Regions from separate parts of the Exiguobacterium sp. SH1S1 genome, predicted to be linked through region 2. Evidence: riboswitches for the same ligand, from Rfam matches in the RefSeq annotation. Region 2 holds a riboswitch; each other region holds the start of a gene.
The links. A riboswitch is a leader RNA that binds a small molecule or an ion and turns the genes downstream of it on or off. The one in region 2 is predicted to bind thiamine pyrophosphate.

Region 1 (5,211 bases), on a different contig from region 2:
GAAACGCGATGAGTATTCGACGAGCATCCCAGCGAATCAAATCATTCGTCAACTTCCGACGTCAGGGACGGCGGTCGACCCGGGAACGGAACTGACGGTCATCGTCTCACAAGGGGTCGAGCCGACCGACATCTCGATCGAGCGAGAAGTGGACGTCGAAATCGAACCGCCGGCAGAAGGTGAAGAGGCGGAGCCGGTCGAAGTCGTCATCCGTACCGTCGATGCCCGTGGTGAGATCGAAGTGTTGCGTGATATGATCACAGAAACGACGACGTATTCCTATACGCTCGTCATTGCTCCGGACGAAGTCGGTACCGCGACGATTGAAGTCGAGGGAGAAGTCGTTCGGACCGATACGGTGACATACGCCCAAGCAAAAGATTCACAATGAAGAGGTGGCGTGCGCGTCACCTCTTTTCTAAGGAGGAAACAGGATGAAAGGAACGATTATTCGCTTGCAAGGTGGATTTTATGATGTCATGACCGAAACGAAAGTTGAAATCAGATGTCGCGCCCGGGGAAACTTCCGGAACCGAAACATTTCGCCCGTCGTCGGGGACGACGTCGATATTCAAGACCAAGGGGACGGGACCGGCTACATCATGGCTGTCGATGAGCGGTCGAACCATCTCGTCCGTCCGCCGATCGCCAACATCGATCAGGCGTTTCTGCTCTTTTCCGTGAAAGAGCCGGCGTTCTCGTTTCATTTGCTTGACCGCTTTCTCATTTTGATCGAATCGAAGCAAGTTCACCCAATCATCGTGTTGACGAAGATGGACTTGTTGCTAGAAGCTGAAAAAGAAAAAATTAGTGCGGCGGCAGCGCTATACCGTTCGATCGGCTATCAAGTCATTGAGACGTCGACCGAAGACGGAGCTGGAATCGAGCTCATCCGCAGCGCGTTCAAAGACAAGACGAGCGTGTTCGCCGGACAGACCGGCGTCGGGAAGAGTTCGTTGCTGAACGCGGTCGCACCGGAGCTCGAACTCGCGACTGGTAAAATTTCGAAAGCGCTTGGCCGCGGGAAGCATACGACGCGTCACGTCACGCTCATCACACTCGCGGACGGGTTCGTCGCCGATACACCTGGATTCTCGAGTCTTGAGTTCCCGGAAGAACTTGAAGTCGAGGAGATGCGTTGGTGTTTCCCTGAATTCGTCTTGCGGCACGATGACTGTAAATTCCGTGGTTGCGCCCATTTGAACGAGCCAGGTTGTGCCGTCAAAGCGGCGGTCGAGGCCGGAGAAATCGCTTCCACCCGCTATGCGAACTATGTTACGTTTATGGAGGAATTAAAAGATAGACAACGGAGGTACTAACATGATTAAAATCGCACCATCGATCCTGTCGGCCGATTTTGCCAACCTTGAGGCAGAGGTCAAAGCGGTCCAAGAAGCAGGGGCCGATTACATTCATTTTGACGTCATGGACGGTCAGTTCGTGCCGAACATCTCGATTGGACTGCCGGTACTCAAAAGTTTGCGTGACAAGTCGGACATGGTATTAGACGTCCATTTGATGATCGACCAACCGGAACGGTTCGTCGAGGACTTCGTTCAAGCAGGCGCCGATATCGTCACGGTCCATGTCGAGGCGACAAACCATTTGCATCGCGTATTGCAACAAATCAAAGGAGCCGGCGCCAAGTGTGGTGTCGTCTTGAACCCACATACGCCGTTGTCATCAATCGAGCACGTGCTCGGTGATGTCGATATGGTGTTGCTCATGACCGTGAACCCTGGCTTTGGCGGCCAAGCGTTCATCGAAGCGGTCGTCCCGAAGATCGCGGCGCTCAGCGAGATGCGCCAAGCGCGTCGTCTCGACTTCGAGATCGAGATTGATGGCGGGGTAAATCCTGCGACGGCAAAACTTTGTATCGACGCAGGTGCCGACGTCCTCGTTGCCGGTTCAGCCATCTATAACGAACCGAGCTATAAAGACGCAATCGATAGCATTCGCAACGCGTCTCGTGTATAATCGTCTGTAGAACAACAAATATTGTCGCAAGGGGTGTCACATCTGTGGCTGAGAGGCATGAGCTAACCCTTTGAACCTGTTCCGTTCACACGGACGTAGGGATGTGGCGAAAATGCACGTTGCTACACGATAGCAGCATGGCGTTTACGTCATGCTGCTTTTTGTCGTTCACTCATATCAAGGAGGGAATAAGATGAAACAACGTTTAAAACTACAGGCGCTCATTGAAATCTCGCTGTTCGCCTCGCTCGGACTGATCTTTGACATGCTCATCCCATATCGGTTGCCGCAAGGCGGAGCAGTCAGCTTGGCGATGCTGCCGATTCTCGTGATGGCTTATCGGCATGGATTGAGAGGCGGACTCGCGACAGGCGCGCTCGTCGGGACGCTACAACTGTTATTTGGGGCCTATATCTTCACGCCGGTCCAGTTTTTACTCGACTACACGGTCGCCTACGGCCTCGTCGGAGTCGCCGGCATCTTCGCCGGGCAAGTCAAACAGTCGGCAAAAGACGGCGCCAAGAAAACGCTCACGTTCTATTTGATTCTCGGGGCGTTGATCGGCTCGGCGCTCCGCTACGTTGCGCACGTCGTCTCCGGCATCGTCTTCTTCGCCGAGTATGCGGAAGGACCGGTCGTCTTGTACTCGCTCGGCTATAACTTGACGTATATGTTGCCGTCGTTCCTCGTCTCGGCGGTCGTGATCGTGCTCTTGTTCACGTCGGCGCCGCGTTTCGCGACGCTCGCGACACGGGACATCAGATAATGCGTGTCTTGATTGTGGCTGCGAGCCCGGAAGCGGTCCCTGAGCTTCCTCGGAACGCCGATTACGTCATCGGCGTCGACGGCGGCTATCATACGCTGCTCGACCGTGGGATGAAGCCGGACCTGCTCGTCGGTGACTTTGATTCGTTCACAGGCACCGTGCCGGAGGAAGCTGTCCGTTATCCGTCTGAAAAAGACGTGACCGACCTTGAGATCGCTCTCGAGGCGGCACGAGGGAAAGGGGCGGACGTGATCGACGTGTACGGTGCACTCGGGGGCAGACTCGATATGACGCTCAGCAACGTCGGTCTGCTCGAGGCGTACCCCGAGATGCGGTTGTTCGCAGACGGGCAAGAAGTGCGCCTCGTCGGAAAAGGGGACTATCGCCTCCCGCGTCGTCCTGACCATTACTTGTCGCTCGTACCTTGGAAACGGGCCTCGGTCTCGATTCGTGGCGTCAAGTACCCGCTCGAGAACCATGACGTCGTCAGCCATGAGGCGCTGACGATCTCAAACGAGTGGTCGGCGGAAGAGGCGGATTTGCTCGTTCATAGCGGCAACGTCTTGATTATGTATATAAAGAAATAAACAAAAAAAATCCCATCGGCGCATGCCGCTGGGATTTATTTCGTTCGTGTATGGTAATTATACGCGTTCAACGAGACCTGATTTAAGAGCGCGAGCTGAAACCCAAACTCGTTTAGGTTTACCGTCAACGAGAATGCGAACTTTTTGTACGTTTACACCCCAAGTACGTTTTGTCTTGTTGAGTGCGTGCGAACGGTTGTTACCTGACTTAGGTGACTTACCTGTTACGTAGCATTTACGTGCCATGCGTTTCCCCTCCTTTTTTATGTGGGTTCGTCCTAATAGACACTCGTTTATATTAGCATGGGTTTTTTCACGATGCAACTAGAAAATAACCGGATGACAAGAAAAAAACTTGACATTACGGATGAGGATTTTAATAATGAATGAGGGTTGCGGTTACAATTGACCGAGTTTAGGGGCATGTCCTTTTAATAACTAGGTACTTATTGTAGAATATACTGTAGGAATCATTCCGAATAAAGGAGGCTACTCCATATGGCAATTGAAATGAAGACAACATATGGCAATATTGATATCACGAACGACGTGGTCGCGACACTCGCGGGCGGTGCGGCGATGGAATGTTTCGGCGTCGTAGGAATGGCGTCACAAGCTCAACTGAAAGACGGGATCGCAGAACTGCTCAAACGTGAGAATTATGCGCGTGGCGTTGTCGTACGTCAAGATGGAGAAGACGTACATATCGATATGCACATCATCGTGAGCTACGGGACGAAAGTGTCGGAAGTCGCTTACAACGTGCAAAGTCGTGTAAAATACACGCTCGGTGAAACTTTAGGATTAAACGTTTCGTCGGTAAATATATTCGTACAAGGCGTTCGTCTGACGAATGACTGACGAGAACGAAGGAGGATTTGGTGTGGGGTTAAAACGTTTAGATGGATTGGTGTTTGCGCAAATGGTCGCAAACGGTGCAGCCAACTTGAGCCAAAATGCAGATTACGTGGATTCGCTTAACGTCTTCCCGGTCCCAGACGGCGACACGGGAACGAACATGAATTTGACGATGACTTCAGGTGCGAAGGAAGTGGCCGCACTCGACACAGCGAACATCGCTGACGTGTCATCGAAGTTTGCCCGCGGCCTACTTATGGGGGCCCGTGGGAATTCGGGTGTTATTTTGAGCCAATTATTCCGTGGTTTCGGTAAATCGATCGAAGGAAAGACAGAATTGTCGACACTCGACTTTGCCGAGGCACTCAAACGTGGCGTCGACACGGCATACAAGGCGGTTATGAAACCGGTTGAAGGAACGATTTTGACGGTTGCTCGTGAAGCGGCCGACGAAGCGCTCCGTGCCTCTGAGTCGACGAGCGACTTCAATGAGTTCATGGAGCAAGTGATCACGGAAGCGAAAGCGTCGCTCGAGCGGACACCTGATTTGTTGCCGGTCTTAAAAGAAGTCGGTGTCGTCGACTCAGGCGGTCAAGGTCTCCTCGTCATCTATGAAGGGTTCCTCGCGAGCCTTGAAGGGAAAGAGCTCGAGAAGCCGCACGCACCGGTCATGGATGCCCTCGTTGAGGCAGAACACCATGCTGCGCAAGGTTTCATGTCGACGGAAGATATCGAATTTGGATATTGCACGGAGATCATGGTCCGTTTCCAAGACGAAAAGTTGAAACAGACTCCGTTCGATGAGGACGTGTTCCGTAACGAGTTGTCTGAACTCGGAGACTCGCTCCTTGTCGTCGCCGACGAAGAATTGCTCAAAGTCCACGTTCACGTCGAGACGCCGGGCGACGTCATCACGAAAGGACAACGTTTTGGTGAGCTTGTCGCGGTCAAGATCGAGAACATGCGTCAACAGCATTCGACGATTCTTGAAGAAGAGCACGGTGCCAACCAGCACGGCGTTCA
Region 2 (5,211 bases):
AAGGGCCTTGCTGGGACGCTGAACTGAAGCGGTTCTACTGGGTCGATATCGAAGGGCACGCGCTCTGGTGGTACGATGAGAAAGAAGATGAATTATCTTCGTTTGATATGGGACAGCAGGTCGGGTTTGTCGTCCCTAAAGTGACCGACGGCGTGATCGTCGGATTGAAGGATGGTATCTATGAGTGGGATGAAACGTCGAAACAACTCGATAAACTCGTCGAACTTGATGACCCGGAAGGTGTCCTTCGCTTCAACGATGGGAAAGCCGACCCGTACGGTCGTGTCTTCGCCGGGACGCTCCACTTAAAAGACGAGTCTGAGCAGGCGACGTTGTTCCGCTTGAACCGCGACGGCACGACCGAGGTCATGTTGAGCGGATTGACGTTATCGAACGGGTTGACGTGGTCACCTGACCATACGTCGTTTTACCATATCGATACGCCGACCGAGACGGTTCGCAAGTTCCCGTTCGATTTGAAAACGGGCACGCTCGGGGAAGGTGAGGTCGTCATTGATTTCAAGAATGAGGACGGGTTCCCGGACGGCATGACGTCGGATGAAGACGGCTTTTTATGGATTGCCCACTTTGCAGGCGGGCGCGTCACGCGGTGGAATCCGGAGACGGGTGAAAAAGTGCTTGAAGTCATCGTCCCGGCGCCGAACGTCACGTCGTGTAGTTTTATCGGGGATGACTTAAAACAATTGGCGATCACGACAGCACGGGAAGGCATGGACGACGAGGCGCTCGCCGCTCATCCGGATGCGGGTTCGGTCTTCAAGATCGATACGGACGTGAAAGGGATGCCACTTTATCGGTTTGGACGTTAAGGAGGGACGGCTATGGTGAAGCGATTGCTCGTGCGAGCGGGAATCGGATTGGCACTAGCGGCGGTGGCTCGGGTCGGGATTCAAAAGTTATTGGACGACCGGGCCCGGAAAGAAGACCATACGTATCTTGAACCAAAGTGGGACGAGACGCCGAGTGTGGATGCCGATAAGGATGATGACGAGGTCGGATTGACGCAACTCGATTCGATTTACCGGGCCGAGTGGCAGGCGAACACGTATCCTCGCTCCGAGGCGGAACGGAAAGCGTTAGAAGAATAACTGGTACGAAGAACATATCCAGAGCTTTTTCTTCGGCCGTCGGGGCCTCAGAAAAAGACAAATGGCCGCTAGATGGCGACCGTTTGCGTTGCTCGTTCGATGGCGCCCCGACTCCTGCAGGAAAGCAAACCAACGGAGACCCAGCAGCGACGTGAGTCGCGATGCGGCTCCGGGATTGCCTGCGGAAAGCGTGGGCGCTGGAAGGACGAGCGATAACAATCATGTTAGTCAACAAGAAAACACGCTCCTTTTGAGCGTGTTTTTTTGTTGACAACGGACGTGATCCCGTTCATTATCTAAAAAGTAATGATTACGATTTAAAGGTGGTATACATCATGAAACGAATTCCGATCACAGTCTTGTCCGGATATTTAGGAAGTGGCAAGACGACGTTGCTCAATCATATGTTGAACAATCGGGATGGTAAAAAATATGCCGTCATCGTCAACGATATGAGCGAGCTGAACATCGATGAGCGATTGATTGACGGAGCAGGTTTTTCACGGACGGACGAGAAGTTGGTGGAGCTGTCTAACGGCTGCATCTGCTGCACGTTGCGAGAAGATTTACTCGAGGCGGTCAGCGAGATTGCGAACGACCGACAGCTCGACGGCATCATCATCGAGTCGTCAGGTATCTCGGAACCGATCCCGGTCGCGCAGACGTTTACATATGCGGATGACGCCTTGGGTATCGACTTGACGAGCCGTGTGTATGTTGACGCGATGGTGACGGTCGTCGACGCATATCGATTTTTAAAAGACTTCAACTCAGGCGAATCGCTGCATGAACGGAAACAGGCTGTCGACACGGGTGACGTCCGGGAAGTCGTCGACTTGCTCGTCGATCAAGTCGAGTTTGCCGACATCATCGTCCTCAACAAGGCGGACCGGGTCACGGAACCGGAACTGCACGAGATCGAAAGTCTGTTGCGCGCGTTAAACCCGGCGGCGCGACTTTTGACAAGTACGTACGGGAACGTATTGTTGTCCGACCTGTTAGACGTGAACTTGTTCGACTTCGACCAGGCGATGCATGCCGCCGGATGGATCCAAGAGCTCGAGACAGACGACCATACCCCTGAAACCGAAGAGTACGGCATCAGTTCGTTCGTCTATCGCCGCCGCCGTCCGTTCCACCCGGAGCGTTTACATGCGTGGATCGAACAGTTCCCGGAAGAAGTCGTCCGGGCGAAAGGTTTTTTATGGATCGCCTCACGGAACGACATCGCTTGCCTGTTCTCCCAAGCGGGGTACGCGTCGACGCTCGAACATGCCGGCCGTTGGCTCGCGACGCTTCCTGACGCGGAACGAAAGCAGATGTTCGCCGCCGAACCAGAGCTTGAGGCCGATTACATCGAGCCGTACGGCGACCGCCAGACGGAGCTCGTCTTGATCGGTCACCGAATGGACCGCGTGCGCGTCGAGCTTGAACTTGACGCCTGTCTACTGTCAGACGAAGAGATGGCGTCAGACTGGACAACGTTACGGGATACGCTTCCAGGAAACGGAATCGCGACGTTTTCATGATTTAACCGTTTACAATTCAGAATCGAACGGCTATACTTTTGCTTGCATGAACAACCGCATACATTGGACTACACTAGGGGTGCTTCGGCTGAGATGTGAGCATGGCTCCAATCCCTTATAACTCGATCCAGGTAATACTGGCGTGAGGAAGTGTGGCACTTTTTCTGATGGATTGATGATTGGATAAGTGGCCGCATTCTCATGGATGCGGCTTTTTTGTGTAACCAAATAAAGGGGGAATCATCATGAATCAACAATGTGGAACGAGCCCGATCGTCGGGTTCCGCTTTACGCTAAGCCCGATGACGTCAGAGTTCATACCGGTCATCAAAGGAGCACTCAAAGAAACTGATTTAAGCAACGTCTGGAGGCACACGGACGATGTGTCGACCGTGATTCGCGGTCGGGCCGAGCACGTGTTTGACGTCGCGAAAGCAGTCTTGTCACACGCAACGAAGACAGGGACCCACGTCTCGATGAGTGGAACGTTCTCGGCCGGATGTCCGGGTGACACAGCCGGGGACAATCTGCTCGACGTATCGAGTGAACCTGTGAACGGGCGGGTAGGTGCGCAATACGTCTCTTCACAGTTCGCGCTCTACCCGCTCGGTGATGATGATTACATGGACATCATCTATGAAGAGATCGATTTCGCGAAAGAACGGGGTGTGTTCAATGACGCGATGCATTATGCCTCAGGAATTCACGGAGACATCGAGCCGGTGTTCGCGTTTTATGAGGCGACGTTCAACCGTGTTCGCGAGAAGTCGAGCCACGTCGTCATGTCGGTCACGTTCAGTGTGAACAGTCCGTCACACGAGGGACGCATCGATGCTTAACTCATGGAAGTTGAAAGAAATCGTCTTGTTGTCGATTTTATCGGTCGTCTTTGCCGTCGTCTATTTGGCGTTCGTCCATGTGGGGAACTTGTGGGCCGGCTTGATCGGGCCGATCGCCTATGAATGGATTTTTGGGATTTGGTTCATCGTCTCGATTATTACCGCCTACATCATTCGAAAGCCAGGCGCCGCCTTTTTGTCGGAAGTGCTCGCAGCGTCGATCGAGATGATGATCGGCAATGCGATCGGTCCGCGCATCATCCTCGTCGGCATCATTCAAGGACTCGGCGCCGAAGCGGCGTTCGCACTAACCGGGTATAAGCGGTATGACTTGTGGGTGCTCATGCTCGCCGGATTCGGTGCGGCAGTGACGAGTTTCGCATATACGTACGTCATGGGAGGTCTCAGCGCGCTCAGTCCGACGTACGTGGCTTTGATGTTCGCACTACGGGCGACGAGCGGGATGCTCATCGCAGGGATCGGCGGGAAGATTTTGAGCGACTTGTTGCTTCGAACGGGTGCGCTAGAAGGGTATGCCGTCACCCGGCAGAGGAAGGCACATGGTTGAGACCGAGCGTCTGGCGTTTCGTTTCCCGGGAGAAGAACGCGACGTATTGACAGATATCACACTTCGTCTTAAGGACGGCAGGACGCTCATCACCGGGGCGAGCGGGTCGGGGAAGTCGACTTTGTTCGCCTTGTTCAATCGGCTCTACCCGGACAACTGTGATGGGATTGTGACGGGGCGATTGCATCTATTCGGTCGGTCCTATGCCACGTATCGGCCTGGCGAGGTGAATCGCCGCGTCGGGACGGTGTTTCAAGACCCGGACAGCCAGTTCGTCATGCAGACGGTAGAGGAAGAGCTGATTTTCACGCTCGAAAACTTTTCGGTCGCCCGAAGCGAGATGATGGACCGTGTCTCAGCGATTTTGCACGAGTTACATTTGTCCGATTATCGCCACCGCACCATCCATGATTTATCAGGGGGCGAGAAGCAGCAAATCGCCGTCGCCTGTGCCTTGATCGGATGTCCGGAATGGCTCTTACTCGACGAGCCGCTCTCACACCTCGACCCGGCGACGGCACGTCGGTTCGTTCGCTGGCTCGACAAGTCCGCACGGAACGTCAATATCGTCGTCATCGAGCATCGTCCGTACATGTGGGGCGACTTCTTTGACCGGCACCTGGAACTCGTGAACGGAAGGATCGCAGGCGATGGATCGTTCGTCGTTCAACCGGATTATACATTTACGCCGATTGAAACGACACGGGGCACAAACACATTATTTCAGATACCGAAAGTGAATCACAAAAAGTTTCAACTTGCAGCGAGCAAAATCGCAGTGGCCCCCGGGGATGTGATCGCCATCCTCGGTCGGAACGGCAGCGGCAAATCGACGTGGCTAAAAAGCCTGGCGCGGCATCACCGTGAAGTCGGGCTCGTCCCGCAATCCCCGGCGCATTTGTTTGTGACGAGTGACGTGTCGCGGGAACTAGCGTATGGACATAACCGTTCAATCGAGGACATGTTGGCACGCCTCGGGCTTGAACGTCTGCGTGACGCCCATCCACTCTCACTCAGTCACGGTCAAAAACGGAGACTCGCCATCGGGGTGATGCTTCTGTCGGGTAAACAACTGCTCGCGTTTGATGAACCGACGGCCGGTCAAGACGAGGCATCACTTCGAGCGCTCCATGCATTGATGGCTGAACGAGTCCGTGCGGGGCAGA
Region 3 (5,211 bases), 1.2 Mb from region 2:
TGTCCATCGACGACGAAGTAGATGTTGCCGCCATGTTTCGGCAAGAACGTGACACCGAGCGCCTCGAGCCGACGGACTTCCGCTTCAAGGTCATCGACGTACAAGGCGAAGTGAACGGGTCCGGCCGCATGTTTCGAATACGGCGATAACGTCTCGTCGGTCTTCGCCGTCTGGAGTTCGATATAGAAGTCGCCGAGCTTGAGCCAACTGTTGAACGCCCGGGTATGGAAGTTGGGTGACTCTTGGACGAGCTCAAAACCGAGCGTTTCATAAAATTGCTTTGACGCCGCATAGTCGGGCGTTTGGATACAGAGATGGTGGATTTGTTTCATCGTGTCACTCCTTTGCTTTCATTTTAGCGAATAGGAGCCTGAAGCGGAACTTTTCTTGAACGAAGACGTATACGACACCGAGGAGGGATACATATGGAAATCCAATACGAATTGACGGAAGAAGACTACATTCACTTCAACTTGAGTCATATTAGACGTTCAAAGATAGGGAAGAGGATGCTATTCCTGCAGCGCATCATCGGGCCCGTCATCATTTTAGGTGGTGGCGCTTTGACGTTCGCGACATTGTTTCAAGATACGAGCTGGTGGCTGTTTGGGGTGTATGGCGTCATCAGCCTCATCTGGTTTCTGTATTATCCGAAGTATTTTGAACGGCATATCCGAAAACAGACGAAGCGGATGATTCAAGAACGAAGCAATGAAGGCATGATCGGCCCGCATACGATGGATCTGGATGAAGACGGTCTTCGTGACAAAAATGCGTTCGGGGAGACGAAAGTCTCATGGAGCGGCATCAAGGAAGTCGTCGAGGAAGCCGATTATGTGTATTTGTATAACTCGTCGGTCAGCGCCTACATCTTGCCGAAACGCGGGCAGGACATGGAGGAGGTACAACGATGGCTACCGATGCGTTGACGATTCAACCGATTGATGAGACGAACTTGGATGCGGTCGTCGCCTTGACCGTCGCACCTGGTCAGGCCCGCTTTATCGAAACGAACGCGGAATCGCTCCGCGAGATGGACGTCGACGTCAAGTACGCGTGGACGTGCTACGCGCTCTGTCGAGACAATCAACCGGTCGGCTTCATGATGGTCGGGGCCGAGAACAAGGTGGAGCGTTACGTCTGGCTCGACCGCTTTATGATTGATATGGATGAGCAAGGGAAAGGCATCGGGTCAACATTTTTGCAACTTGCGATTGAGTGGATGCAAGAGCGATTTGATGTCGATGACCTCATCCTCAGCCTCCATCCGACGAATGAACCGGCGAAACGGTTTTATGCGAAGGGCGGATTCGAGGACAGTGGCTTGATTGATGAAGCGAACGGGGAAGAGATTTGGGTGTATCACGTGAAGCAGGGACAGCCTTCCTAAGTCGGCCGTCCCTGTTTTGGTGGTTGTTGTTCAATTATCGCTTCACCGTGAGCGGACGCAACTGTTTGACCCGCGCCAAGACGATCCAGCCGAGGATGGCTCCAGTCATGCTCGAGGCGAGGAAGGCCGGGAAGAAGAACAGCGCCCCAAACTCAGAACCCATTAAGATTTTCGCGTATGGGACGGCGATGAGCGAGGCAATGACGCCCGTCCCGATGACTTCACCGAGCGCAGCGAAAGCGACCCGGTTCGTCCGCACGTAAAATAGTCCAGCAAGCAAGGCGCCGATCATACCACCTGGGAAGGCGAGCAACGACCCGGTCCCGGTCATGACACGGACAAGTCCGGTCACGAACGCGACGAGGACGGCACCAATCGGACCGACGGTGACGGCGGCGATGACGTTCACCATATGTTGCACCGGATAGGCCCGGGCGACACCGGTCGGGATGGAGATGAATAAGGAGCCGATGATGGCGATGGCGATGAGCATCGCCATCCAAGTGAGTTGTTGAATACGCATGAAGTGTCTCCTTTCAAAATGAAAACGCACTTCTCCAAGTGGAAAAGTGGCGTGGACAGACAGACGTATCCAAGCCACTTCCCTACGCTGGTATGAGCCAGATCAGGTTCGAAGGGTCCGGCAGTTGCCGTCTCAGCCCGAAGGCTCCCCTAGTGGTCGTTTATTGGTTTGAGTATAGCATAACGTTATTTTGTTGCCTCAATTTTTCGCGGTCGGAAGATGAAATAAATGATACCGCTATACAGGGCGTATAAAAACAGGGAAAACATGAGATTGATGACCCACGGGAGTGTACCCATAAATACGGTGACCGAGGCGTTACGGAACCAGCCGAGTGAAAGACATAGTCCGACAAAGCTGAGCACGATCGTCGTCCAAAAGCTGATATCTGGACGTCTCGACACACGGCGAACGACTAGACCAATTATGAAGCTGAAGACAGCCGTCGCACCTAAATACATATAGAGTAGCGCATCGACCGGGTATGAATAATAGACAACGTCCATATTATTTCCTCCTAAACGAAGTGTGGTGAAAGGAAGTGAGGTCAGTGAGGGATGCCATCCCATGGCGTGACGAGTCTTACCGTGAACAGTTCGAGCACTGGCTCGATGGTCACGTGCCAGGCGTGACGTGGCGGGTTGTGAAAGATACCGATTTGACATACTTGATGTATGGAGAGTACGGGGCAGACCGTTACTACGCCAAGGCGGTGACAGCAATCAGTGGTGGCGAGGCTGAACTGTCGATGCATCTAGCCGAACGGCATCCGGGACTCGTCCCGGAGGTCATCGCCATTGCCGCGACACGCAACTGGCTACTTATGCGAGACATCGGCGGGTATGCACTTCGTGAATACCCTAAGCACAGTCGGTACAAAGCGGCTGTGCGTCAATATGCGAAACTACAGAGAAAAGAAGCGAATTACACGGATACGCTTTTGGCCTACGGTATCCCGGACCGGCGTCCGGCTCGTCTAAAAGAAGAGATACGGACGTATTTACCCGAGTTATGTACGGGGTTAGATCGAGATAAGGCAGAGGCGGTGCTGGCGCTCCAAGACGAACTCCTCACCATGTGCGACGAGCTCGCGACTGGGGTGCCGATGAGTCTCGAGCACGGCGACTTACATGGCGGCAACATCTTTTGGCGCAAACAGACGGATGACTTATGTATTCTCGATTGGGGCGATGCGACCGTCACCCATCCGTTCTTCAGCGTCCGTGTGTTTTGGAACGCGCTCTACGACTTGTTGCCAGAAGACGATGAAGTCGCATGGTATGAACAGATTCAGAAGATGCGTACCGTCTACTTGGCTGAGTGGGAAGGTGTAGCGCCTCGGGACGTGCTATGGCGCCATTTGTTGATCGCTGAAGAGCTCGGTTGCGTGTATCGGGCGCTGTCGTGGCATGTATATGTGACCAACTATCGGTATGATCCGTCCGAGTCAGCCGATAAACCGGCCCAATGGCTCAACTTGTTCCTCGAGTATCGGGACTTGAAACGTCGCGGTACGTGATCACTCGTTCTTCTCGAGCAGGTTTTCATAATCCGTCTCGTTCCAAAACAGCTGGGCGATCGACTCCGGTGCTTTCAAAATCTCACCGTCTTGGTCGTAGACGATAGCGTAGCCGTTTTCGATCTCAAAGACGATCAAGTCGGCCGTCACTTCCTTGACGCCGTTCCCGGCAATGATGACGTTCTCGATTGGGTCGCGTGCGACTTGAACTCCCCATTCGTCGAGCTCGACGATGAGCGCTGACGTGTAGGCATGGCGGTCGTAAATCGATTGAAACTCGTCTTGCGTCAATGTGACGTCGGTCGGGGGGGCACTCGTCCCGTATTTGCGCTTCTCAATCTCCTCAACGAATTGCGTGAACGACTCTTCTTGCCAAAAGAGTGGTGCGACCGACTCGGGACCGTTGGCGACCTCACCGTCTTCATTCTCATAGACGGTCGCGTACGTGCCGTCGTCGAGCTTGAACGGATAAATATCGGCGTATGTATGATGGATCCCGTCCCCGGCGATGACGACGCGTTCGAACGTCTCACGGAACGGTGTTAGCCCTTGGGTTTCGAGCGCTGCTAACAAGTCTTGGGCAGTCTCGTGTTGGTCAAAGACGTCTTTGAAATCTTCTCGTGTCCATTCGATCGTCGCTTCTTCATCTTGTTCGTTCATATCAGGAGAGACGATTGGTTGCTCGGCTTGATCGGTACAACCTGTCAGCAAGAACGCGCTTAAGCCAAGTAGTCCTAATCGTTTCATAAAACAACCCCCTAGTAAGTTACATTATTTCCCTATTTTACATTAGCGTAGCATGTATGAAATAGGATGAGAACCTGGATACTTTCTCATCTAGGGCAAATGGAATCGCTACCTCGTCTGGTTCAATCCACACAATCTGTACGATTGAACAGGGGAATGTCGACTTTTGGCGAACACATTTAGGAAACTGATTTAAAGGAGAGAGAGAGATGCCAAAACGAAAATTTGCCAATCGTCGTGATTGGGAACGCATATTAAAAAATCGATACGCACAAATGGAGGTGCGGGACGATCGCTTCTCGGGCACCGTCGCCCTCTTTCAAATTGACGCCGTCCGAGCCCCACAATATAAGATGCATCAAGGAAAGGAGTTCATCGTCGCCGACGCAGGTTACGCGTGGCTCCAGTACTTCTCAGAACATGAACCGTTCGGGGTGACCGTCATGTTCGATGACCGGGGCAACATCGTCCAATGGTACATCGATATCGTCGAGGGGATCGGGTATGAGGATGGGATTCCGTACATGGATGACCTCCTGCTCGACATCCTCATCTTCCCGAACGGTGACGTCGTCCGTAAAGACGAGGATGAGTTCGAAGCGGCAGCCAAGTCAGGTGAGCTCACGCCGGAGATGGTCGACCGTGGCTGGCGTGATTTCAAGGCGACGCTCGATCGGATCGAACGCCGCGACTTCGTCTATTTTGATTTAGCGAACGAGCATTACGAGCAGTTGAAGCAAAAGCTTTGAGTCTTCCCGTACTGCTTTTGGTACAGTGAAAGAACAGGGGGGAAGATAGATGAAACAAATTGATCTCGAGAAGTGGCCGCGTAAAAAGCATTATGAGTTTTTCAAGGCGTTTGACGCCCCGCATTTCAACGTGACGGCGAACGTCGACGTGACGAAGCTACATACGTTCGCGAAGACGCGCGGACAGTCATTTTTCAAGCTGTTCTTATACGGCGTGGTGAAGACGGCGAACGCCATCCCTGAACTTAGGTACCGGATGCGCGGTGACGTGGTCGTCGAGCAT
Region 4 (5,211 bases), 1.1 Mb from region 2:
GTCTTCCTCCTCAAATAAAATTCAGAGACAAGCGAAACGCCGTGTGGCCATGGCCACGTCCGGTGCAGAAGCAATGGCCGAGATGACAGCTACGCCGTCAGCCCCGTCACGTCGAATCGCTTCGACGTGTTCAGGCATGATTCCACCAATCCCCACGATTGGCAAATGCTGAAACCGGGCTCGCACTTGCCGAATGAGCATCGTTCCATTCACTTCGGCCGCGTCTTGTTTCGACACAGTCGGATGAATCGGTCCAATTCCGACATAATCGGCGTATCTCGAAGCCGTTGCGGCTTGCTCGATCGAGTGGACCGAGACACCGAGCCACTTCTTTGAACCGATTCGCCGACGAACGACTTCGGCTGCTGCGTCCTCTTGTCCGACATGAACTCCGTCCGCATCGAGTTTGATTGCCAGCTCGACGTCATCGTTGACGATGAACGGGACACGGTACTGTCGACAAAGTGTATGCAACGCTCGTGCCATCGCTTCTTTTTTATCCCCATACAGTGGCTCTTTACCTTTTTCGCGAAATTGAAAACATGTCACACCACATTGAAGCGCCGTTTCGACCGTCTGAACGAGATCAAACGTATCCGCTGTGCCGCAGATGAAGTAGAGCTTTAACCGCTCAACGATAGGCGATGGATTCAATGGAAACCACCTCCTTCGGGTGCTTGTTATACGCCCAATGATTTGTCGGTCCATGCCCGCTGCCGATTTGTAATCCGTGGGCGATGGCACTATGGATGAACTGTTTCGCCTTCTGCGCGGCTTCCGTAACGGTATGCCCGTTCGCGAGCTCCGCTGTTAGCGCAGCCGAAAACGTGCAGCCGGTCCCGTGCGTATCTTTCGTCAGCAACCGTGGTGTCACCATTCGAAACGTATCGGTCTTCGTCATGACTAGGTCTTCGGCGAGAGGACCGTCCAAATGACCGCCTTTCAACATGACGACGTTTGCCCCGTAAGACAACAAGCGCTCAGCTGCTTTCATACGATCAGTGAACGTACAAATCGTCAAGCCGGTCAACACTTCAGCTTCAGGGATATTTGGCGTGACGACCGTCGCCATCGGTAACAGCCTCGTCCGTAGCGCGGTGACGGCGTCCCGTTCAAGCAAGGTCGCACCGCCTTTAGCGATCATGACCGGATCGACGACGACATTTTGAAATCGATGCTGCTCGATTGCGTCCGCCACGACGTCAATCAACTCACGATTGAACAGCATCCCGGTCTTGCACGCCGAGATGATAAAGTCTGATCCGACTGCATCGAGCTGGCGTGCGACGAGGTCGGCGGAGACGGCTTCGACACCGTGCACGCCACGCGTGTTTTGAGCCGTCACCGCGGTCACGACACTCGTGCCAAATACGCCTAATTCTTGAAACGTTTTCAAATCGGCTTGGATTCCGGCTCCCCCGCCAGAGTCCGAACCGGCGATGGTCAAGACTTGAGGCCTCATCGCGCGAACACCTCGATTCGGTCGCTCGGCAGGTCAGTTGACGTCATGGTAGCGAGCGCGTTGAGAAAGTGGATTGGGAAATCCCCCGGACCCGTCGCTGCTTCACTCGCCAACTCGCCGCATCGTGCATATCCGGTGAGCGCGGTCGAGGTTGCCGTCATCACGTCCGGTTCAACAGCAAGGAACGCACCGACGACCGCACTGAGTAGACAGCCGGTGCCTGTCGTCTCTGTCATGAGCGGATGACCGCCCAAAATCTCTAGCGTGACCGTACCATCGCTCACGAAATCCGTCGCCCCGGTAATCACGACAACACAGCTATATCGGTTCGCTGCTCGTTCAGCGAGTTGTTGCGGATGATGTGTGCCGCTTCCGGCGTCGACCCCTTTCGTCGTCCAACCGGCATCGACAAGCGTGGCGACTTCCCCGGCGTTCCCACGGATGACCGTGACGCGGACGTCTCGCAAAATCCGTTCGACGACGTCGCGGCGGAACGGTGTCGCCCCGACACCGACCGGGTCTAGGACGACAGGGCGGCCCGACTGATTCGCGGCTTGTCCGGCGCGGATCATCGTCGCCTCGGTCATTGCGTCAAGCGTCCCGATGTTCAAGACGAGGGCATCGCTCACGGTCGCCATGTCTGCCACTTCTTCGATCGCATCAGCCATGACCGGGGACGCACCGATGGCGAGCAACCCGTTGGCCGAGAAGTTGGCGACGACGGTGTTCGTAATGTTATGGACGAGCGGTCGCTTCAACCGGACGGCTTCCCATAGATCCGGCCTCATTGTCCCACCTCAAGCGGCAGTTCCCACGATTCGAGTGTCCAGGCCATCTCCCAAAACGCGAGCTCATAGTAGCAACTTTTCAAAAACAGTTGCTGATAGCGAATCCGTTCTGACTCCGTCGCTTGTCCCGCCAATTCGTCAAGTCGCTCGATCTGCTCTTCGACGAGTTCACGGAACCATTCCGAACCGTACGTCGCAATCCAAACAGAATAGATCGGATGGTCTGGCTCTGCGTCCTTCAAGCGCTCCCCGATCTCGTAATACACCCAGTAGCATGGAAGAATCGCCGCGAGCACGTCTCCGAGCGTCGGGCCGGCTTGTTGCATATGGAGCGCGTATGCATAAGCCGTCGGAGCTGGTTCGAACGTCGTCCACTCCATGTCACTCACCTCGAGCATCGTAAAAAATTCCCGATGCAACTCGTGCTCCGCCTCGATCGTGTGGAGGGCGTGCGTCAAAAATCGGCTCGCCAGCTCCATCGTCGGGGCAAGTGTAGCGCCCTTCGCCTGTACTTTCGAAAATTGATTCAAGTAGTACGAGTCTTGCATCACGTAATGCCGAAACTTCGCCTCGTCGAGCGTCCCGTCTCCGAGCGCGCGGACGAACGGATGGTGGAAACTCGCCTCAAACAAGGCGTTGGCCTCTTGGCGGATGTGTGCGGTAAATGTCATCGTATTCTCCTCCTTTGTATGAAAAAAGACGCCGCCTCCCATAACGGAAGCGGCGTCGGCCATACACAAAGAGTGTGAGAAAGGACGTTTCGCCCACTTCCCTCCGCTAGCGTGAACTAGATCAGGTTCAAAGGGTCTGGACCTTGTCCATCTCAGCCGCGTCAAGCGACTCCCCTAGTGGCAAACATTATGAAATTCGGTCATCTTCGACCACATCATATCAATCTTTTTGAAAAATGCAAACCCTTTAACGCGAGAAGCGACGGTTGAGCGCGGTCCCAAAATGCGAGAACCGTTCCGTCCCGAGCTTACGACGGTTCGAGGCCGCGAACACGTAATAATCGACCTTCCCCATAAAATAAATCAAGCGCAGTCCTGCGATAAAGAACGTGATGGTCGTGCTGATCGCAAAGCCGACCCCATACCAATCGATCCCGCGCGATAGTAACGACAACGTGAACAAGGCGTTCAATGTGAAGAACGATAGGTTGACGAACAACGCACCACGCCGGTCCTCAAAATAAAGCAAGAGCAGCGTCAGTACGAGAATCATCGCGTTCGCGAACGCGGCGAGCGTCGTCATCCGGAAAATTTGACCGACTTCTTCCGGGACACCAATCCAACCGACGAACACACCCGCCATCAGGATCGCGAACAAGGTGACAACACCTTGACTTCGCCCAAGTCGGATCAATTCATTTTTCAACACCGTCGTCATCGTCTGCTTCGCCTTCTCAATTTGGTGTAACGCCCCGCCATAATTGATCAAGCCGTAAAACGTTCGGTAGCGCTCGTAAAACCTTGTCTCGACAGCGACGACGAACAAGAGCTGGGTCGGGATGATCGTCAAGTACGACCAGAACACAGCCGTGTCATAATACGGATTGAACACGAACGAATCGGCAATCACCATGCGACCTTCACCAAACCAAATGATGAAGTTGGTCACCCAGATCCCAAGCACGTATAACACACCAATCGCGAACAAGTCCGGATACTTATCAAAGTACCGGAAGTATGAAAACTCTCGCGTCGCATACCTGAGCGGAAACGTCCGAAGCATCGCGAAGAATAGCCCGAACAGCGTCACGACCATCCCAACGGTAAAGCCAAACAGAAGCTCGAGGCTCGATGGGTTGACCATGAGACGACTGATCAAATAGACGCTCGCGACTGAAATAACCCCGCCTAGCAAGAAGCTGTAAGCGACCGCTTGATAAAATTTGGCGGCGCTCAAGAACAAGAACATGACCCAGATGACGTTGATGGTCATGAATAAGACGAACAGGACGAGCTTATAGGCGAAACTGAGCGGTGAAATCAGCCAAAACACGCTATACATGACGACGGCAGCGAGAATCGTCACTTTTAACATGCCGGTGAAGACAGGAAAGATCTCATGGGCTTTCTTTTCATAAAACAAATCGGCCACGTATCGCGTGACGACGAGCTGCTGAAAACTAAATAGAATTTGCGAGAAAATGAACGCGTAAGACACGGATAGCATAAACAGTGTCCGTTCCTCGAGTGACAACATCGGCATCTGAAACGCCAACCATTGAATCGTACCGACAACGAGGATGACGATCAGCCAAGGGCCCGATGTGACGAGACCGGAAAACGTGTACGCCTTCAGTCTTGAAGAGTAATAGTCTTCTTGAAACAGCTTTTGTAACTTAAACCCGATGCCCGCCATACTGTTCCCTCCTCGCTTCATAGATGGCTTTATAGCGGTCGACGAACTGTTGCAATCGATAATACTGACGGACACGCTCGCGGCCGTTTTTACCGAAGCGCATCCGTTCGCGCGGATAATCCATCATCCATTCGACTTTGTCAGCGATGGCTTCCGGATGGACCGGAGGAACGATGAAGCCGGCCGGACCGAACGGATCGTCAGCGCGTCCGTAAAGTAGTTCCGAACAAGCCCCGACATCGGTCGCCACCCAAGGGATGCCAGCCGCCATCCCTTCTAAAATGGCAAGCGGCTGCCCTTCCGATATGCTCGTCAACAACAACAAATCAAATTTCGGCAACCAGTCTTGTACGTTCACTTTCCCGACGAGTTCGACATAGTCGGTCAGCCCGCTCTGCTCAATCAGTAGACGACACTCTTCGGCGTACTCTTCGTCCTCATCAAGCGGACCCATGATCGTCAGTTTAAACAGCCGATGGCGCTCTTGAAGGATTTTTGCGGAATAAATCATCGTCTTCAAATCCTTGATCGGAACGAGGCGGACGATAGCCCCGATTTGGAACACATCATTCTCGGCTCGCTCAAGCGTAGCGT

Region 1: another riboswitch for thiamine pyrophosphate. It lies ahead of thiT (energy-coupled thiamine transporter ThiT); the one in region 2 lies ahead of EVJ23_RS00265 (YkoF family thiamine/hydroxymethylpyrimidine-binding protein).
Region 3: another riboswitch for thiamine pyrophosphate. It lies ahead of thiW (energy coupling factor transporter S component ThiW); the one in region 2 lies ahead of EVJ23_RS00265 (YkoF family thiamine/hydroxymethylpyrimidine-binding protein).
Region 4: another riboswitch for thiamine pyrophosphate. It lies ahead of tenA (thiaminase II); the one in region 2 lies ahead of EVJ23_RS00265 (YkoF family thiamine/hydroxymethylpyrimidine-binding protein).

The regions. Positions count from the first base shown of each region.
Region 1 is NZ_SJUZ01000003.1:164,173-169,383, reverse strand. Features, by position in the region: gene pknB (Stk1 family PASTA domain-containing Ser/Thr kinase) at 1-391, shown strand, start outside; gene rsgA (ribosome small subunit-dependent GTPase A) at 435-1,319, shown strand; gene rpe (ribulose-phosphate 3-epimerase) at 1,321-1,977, shown strand; TPP riboswitch at 1,997-2,096, shown strand; gene thiT (energy-coupled thiamine transporter ThiT) at 2,171-2,743, shown strand; gene EVJ23_RS08540 (thiamine diphosphokinase) at 2,743-3,330, shown strand; gene rpmB (50S ribosomal protein L28) at 3,388-3,576, opposite strand; gene EVJ23_RS08530 (Asp23/Gls24 family envelope stress response protein) at 3,829-4,191, shown strand; gene EVJ23_RS08525 (DAK2 domain-containing protein) at 4,214-5,211, shown strand, end outside.
Region 2 is NZ_SJUZ01000001.1:47,440-52,650, reverse strand. Features, by position in the region: gene EVJ23_RS00285 (SMP-30/gluconolactonase/LRE family protein) at 1-830, shown strand, start outside; gene EVJ23_RS00280 (hypothetical protein) at 843-1,109, shown strand; gene EVJ23_RS00270 (GTP-binding protein) at 1,445-2,638, shown strand; TPP riboswitch at 2,704-2,804, shown strand; gene EVJ23_RS00265 (YkoF family thiamine/hydroxymethylpyrimidine-binding protein) at 2,884-3,477, shown strand; gene EVJ23_RS00260 (ECF transporter S component) at 3,470-4,045, shown strand; gene EVJ23_RS00255 (ABC transporter ATP-binding protein) at 4,038-5,211, shown strand, end outside.
Region 3 is NZ_SJUZ01000001.1:1,225,087-1,230,297, reverse strand. Features, by position in the region: gene EVJ23_RS06245 (VOC family protein) at 1-332, opposite strand, end outside; gene EVJ23_RS06240 (YcxB family protein) at 426-929, shown strand; gene EVJ23_RS06235 (GNAT family N-acetyltransferase) at 911-1,390, shown strand; gene thiW (energy coupling factor transporter S component ThiW) at 1,425-1,913, opposite strand; TPP riboswitch at 1,976-2,074, opposite strand; gene EVJ23_RS06225 (hypothetical protein) at 2,099-2,419, opposite strand; gene EVJ23_RS06220 (aminoglycoside phosphotransferase family protein) at 2,464-3,432, shown strand; gene EVJ23_RS06215 (hypothetical protein) at 3,433-4,179, opposite strand; gene EVJ23_RS06210 (ribonuclease FAU-1 family protein) at 4,389-4,928, shown strand; gene EVJ23_RS06205 (tetratricopeptide repeat protein) at 4,978-5,211, shown strand, end outside.
Region 4 is NZ_SJUZ01000001.1:1,185,147-1,190,357, forward strand. Features, by position in the region: gene thiE (thiamine phosphate synthase) at 22-693, opposite strand; gene thiD (bifunctional hydroxymethylpyrimidine kinase/phosphomethylpyrimidine kinase) at 632-1,462, opposite strand; gene thiM (hydroxyethylthiazole kinase) at 1,459-2,250, opposite strand; gene tenA (thiaminase II) at 2,247-2,921, opposite strand; TPP riboswitch at 3,003-3,107, opposite strand; gene pelG (exopolysaccharide Pel transporter PelG) at 3,169-4,617, opposite strand; gene pelF (GT4 family glycosyltransferase PelF) at 4,598-5,211, opposite strand, start outside.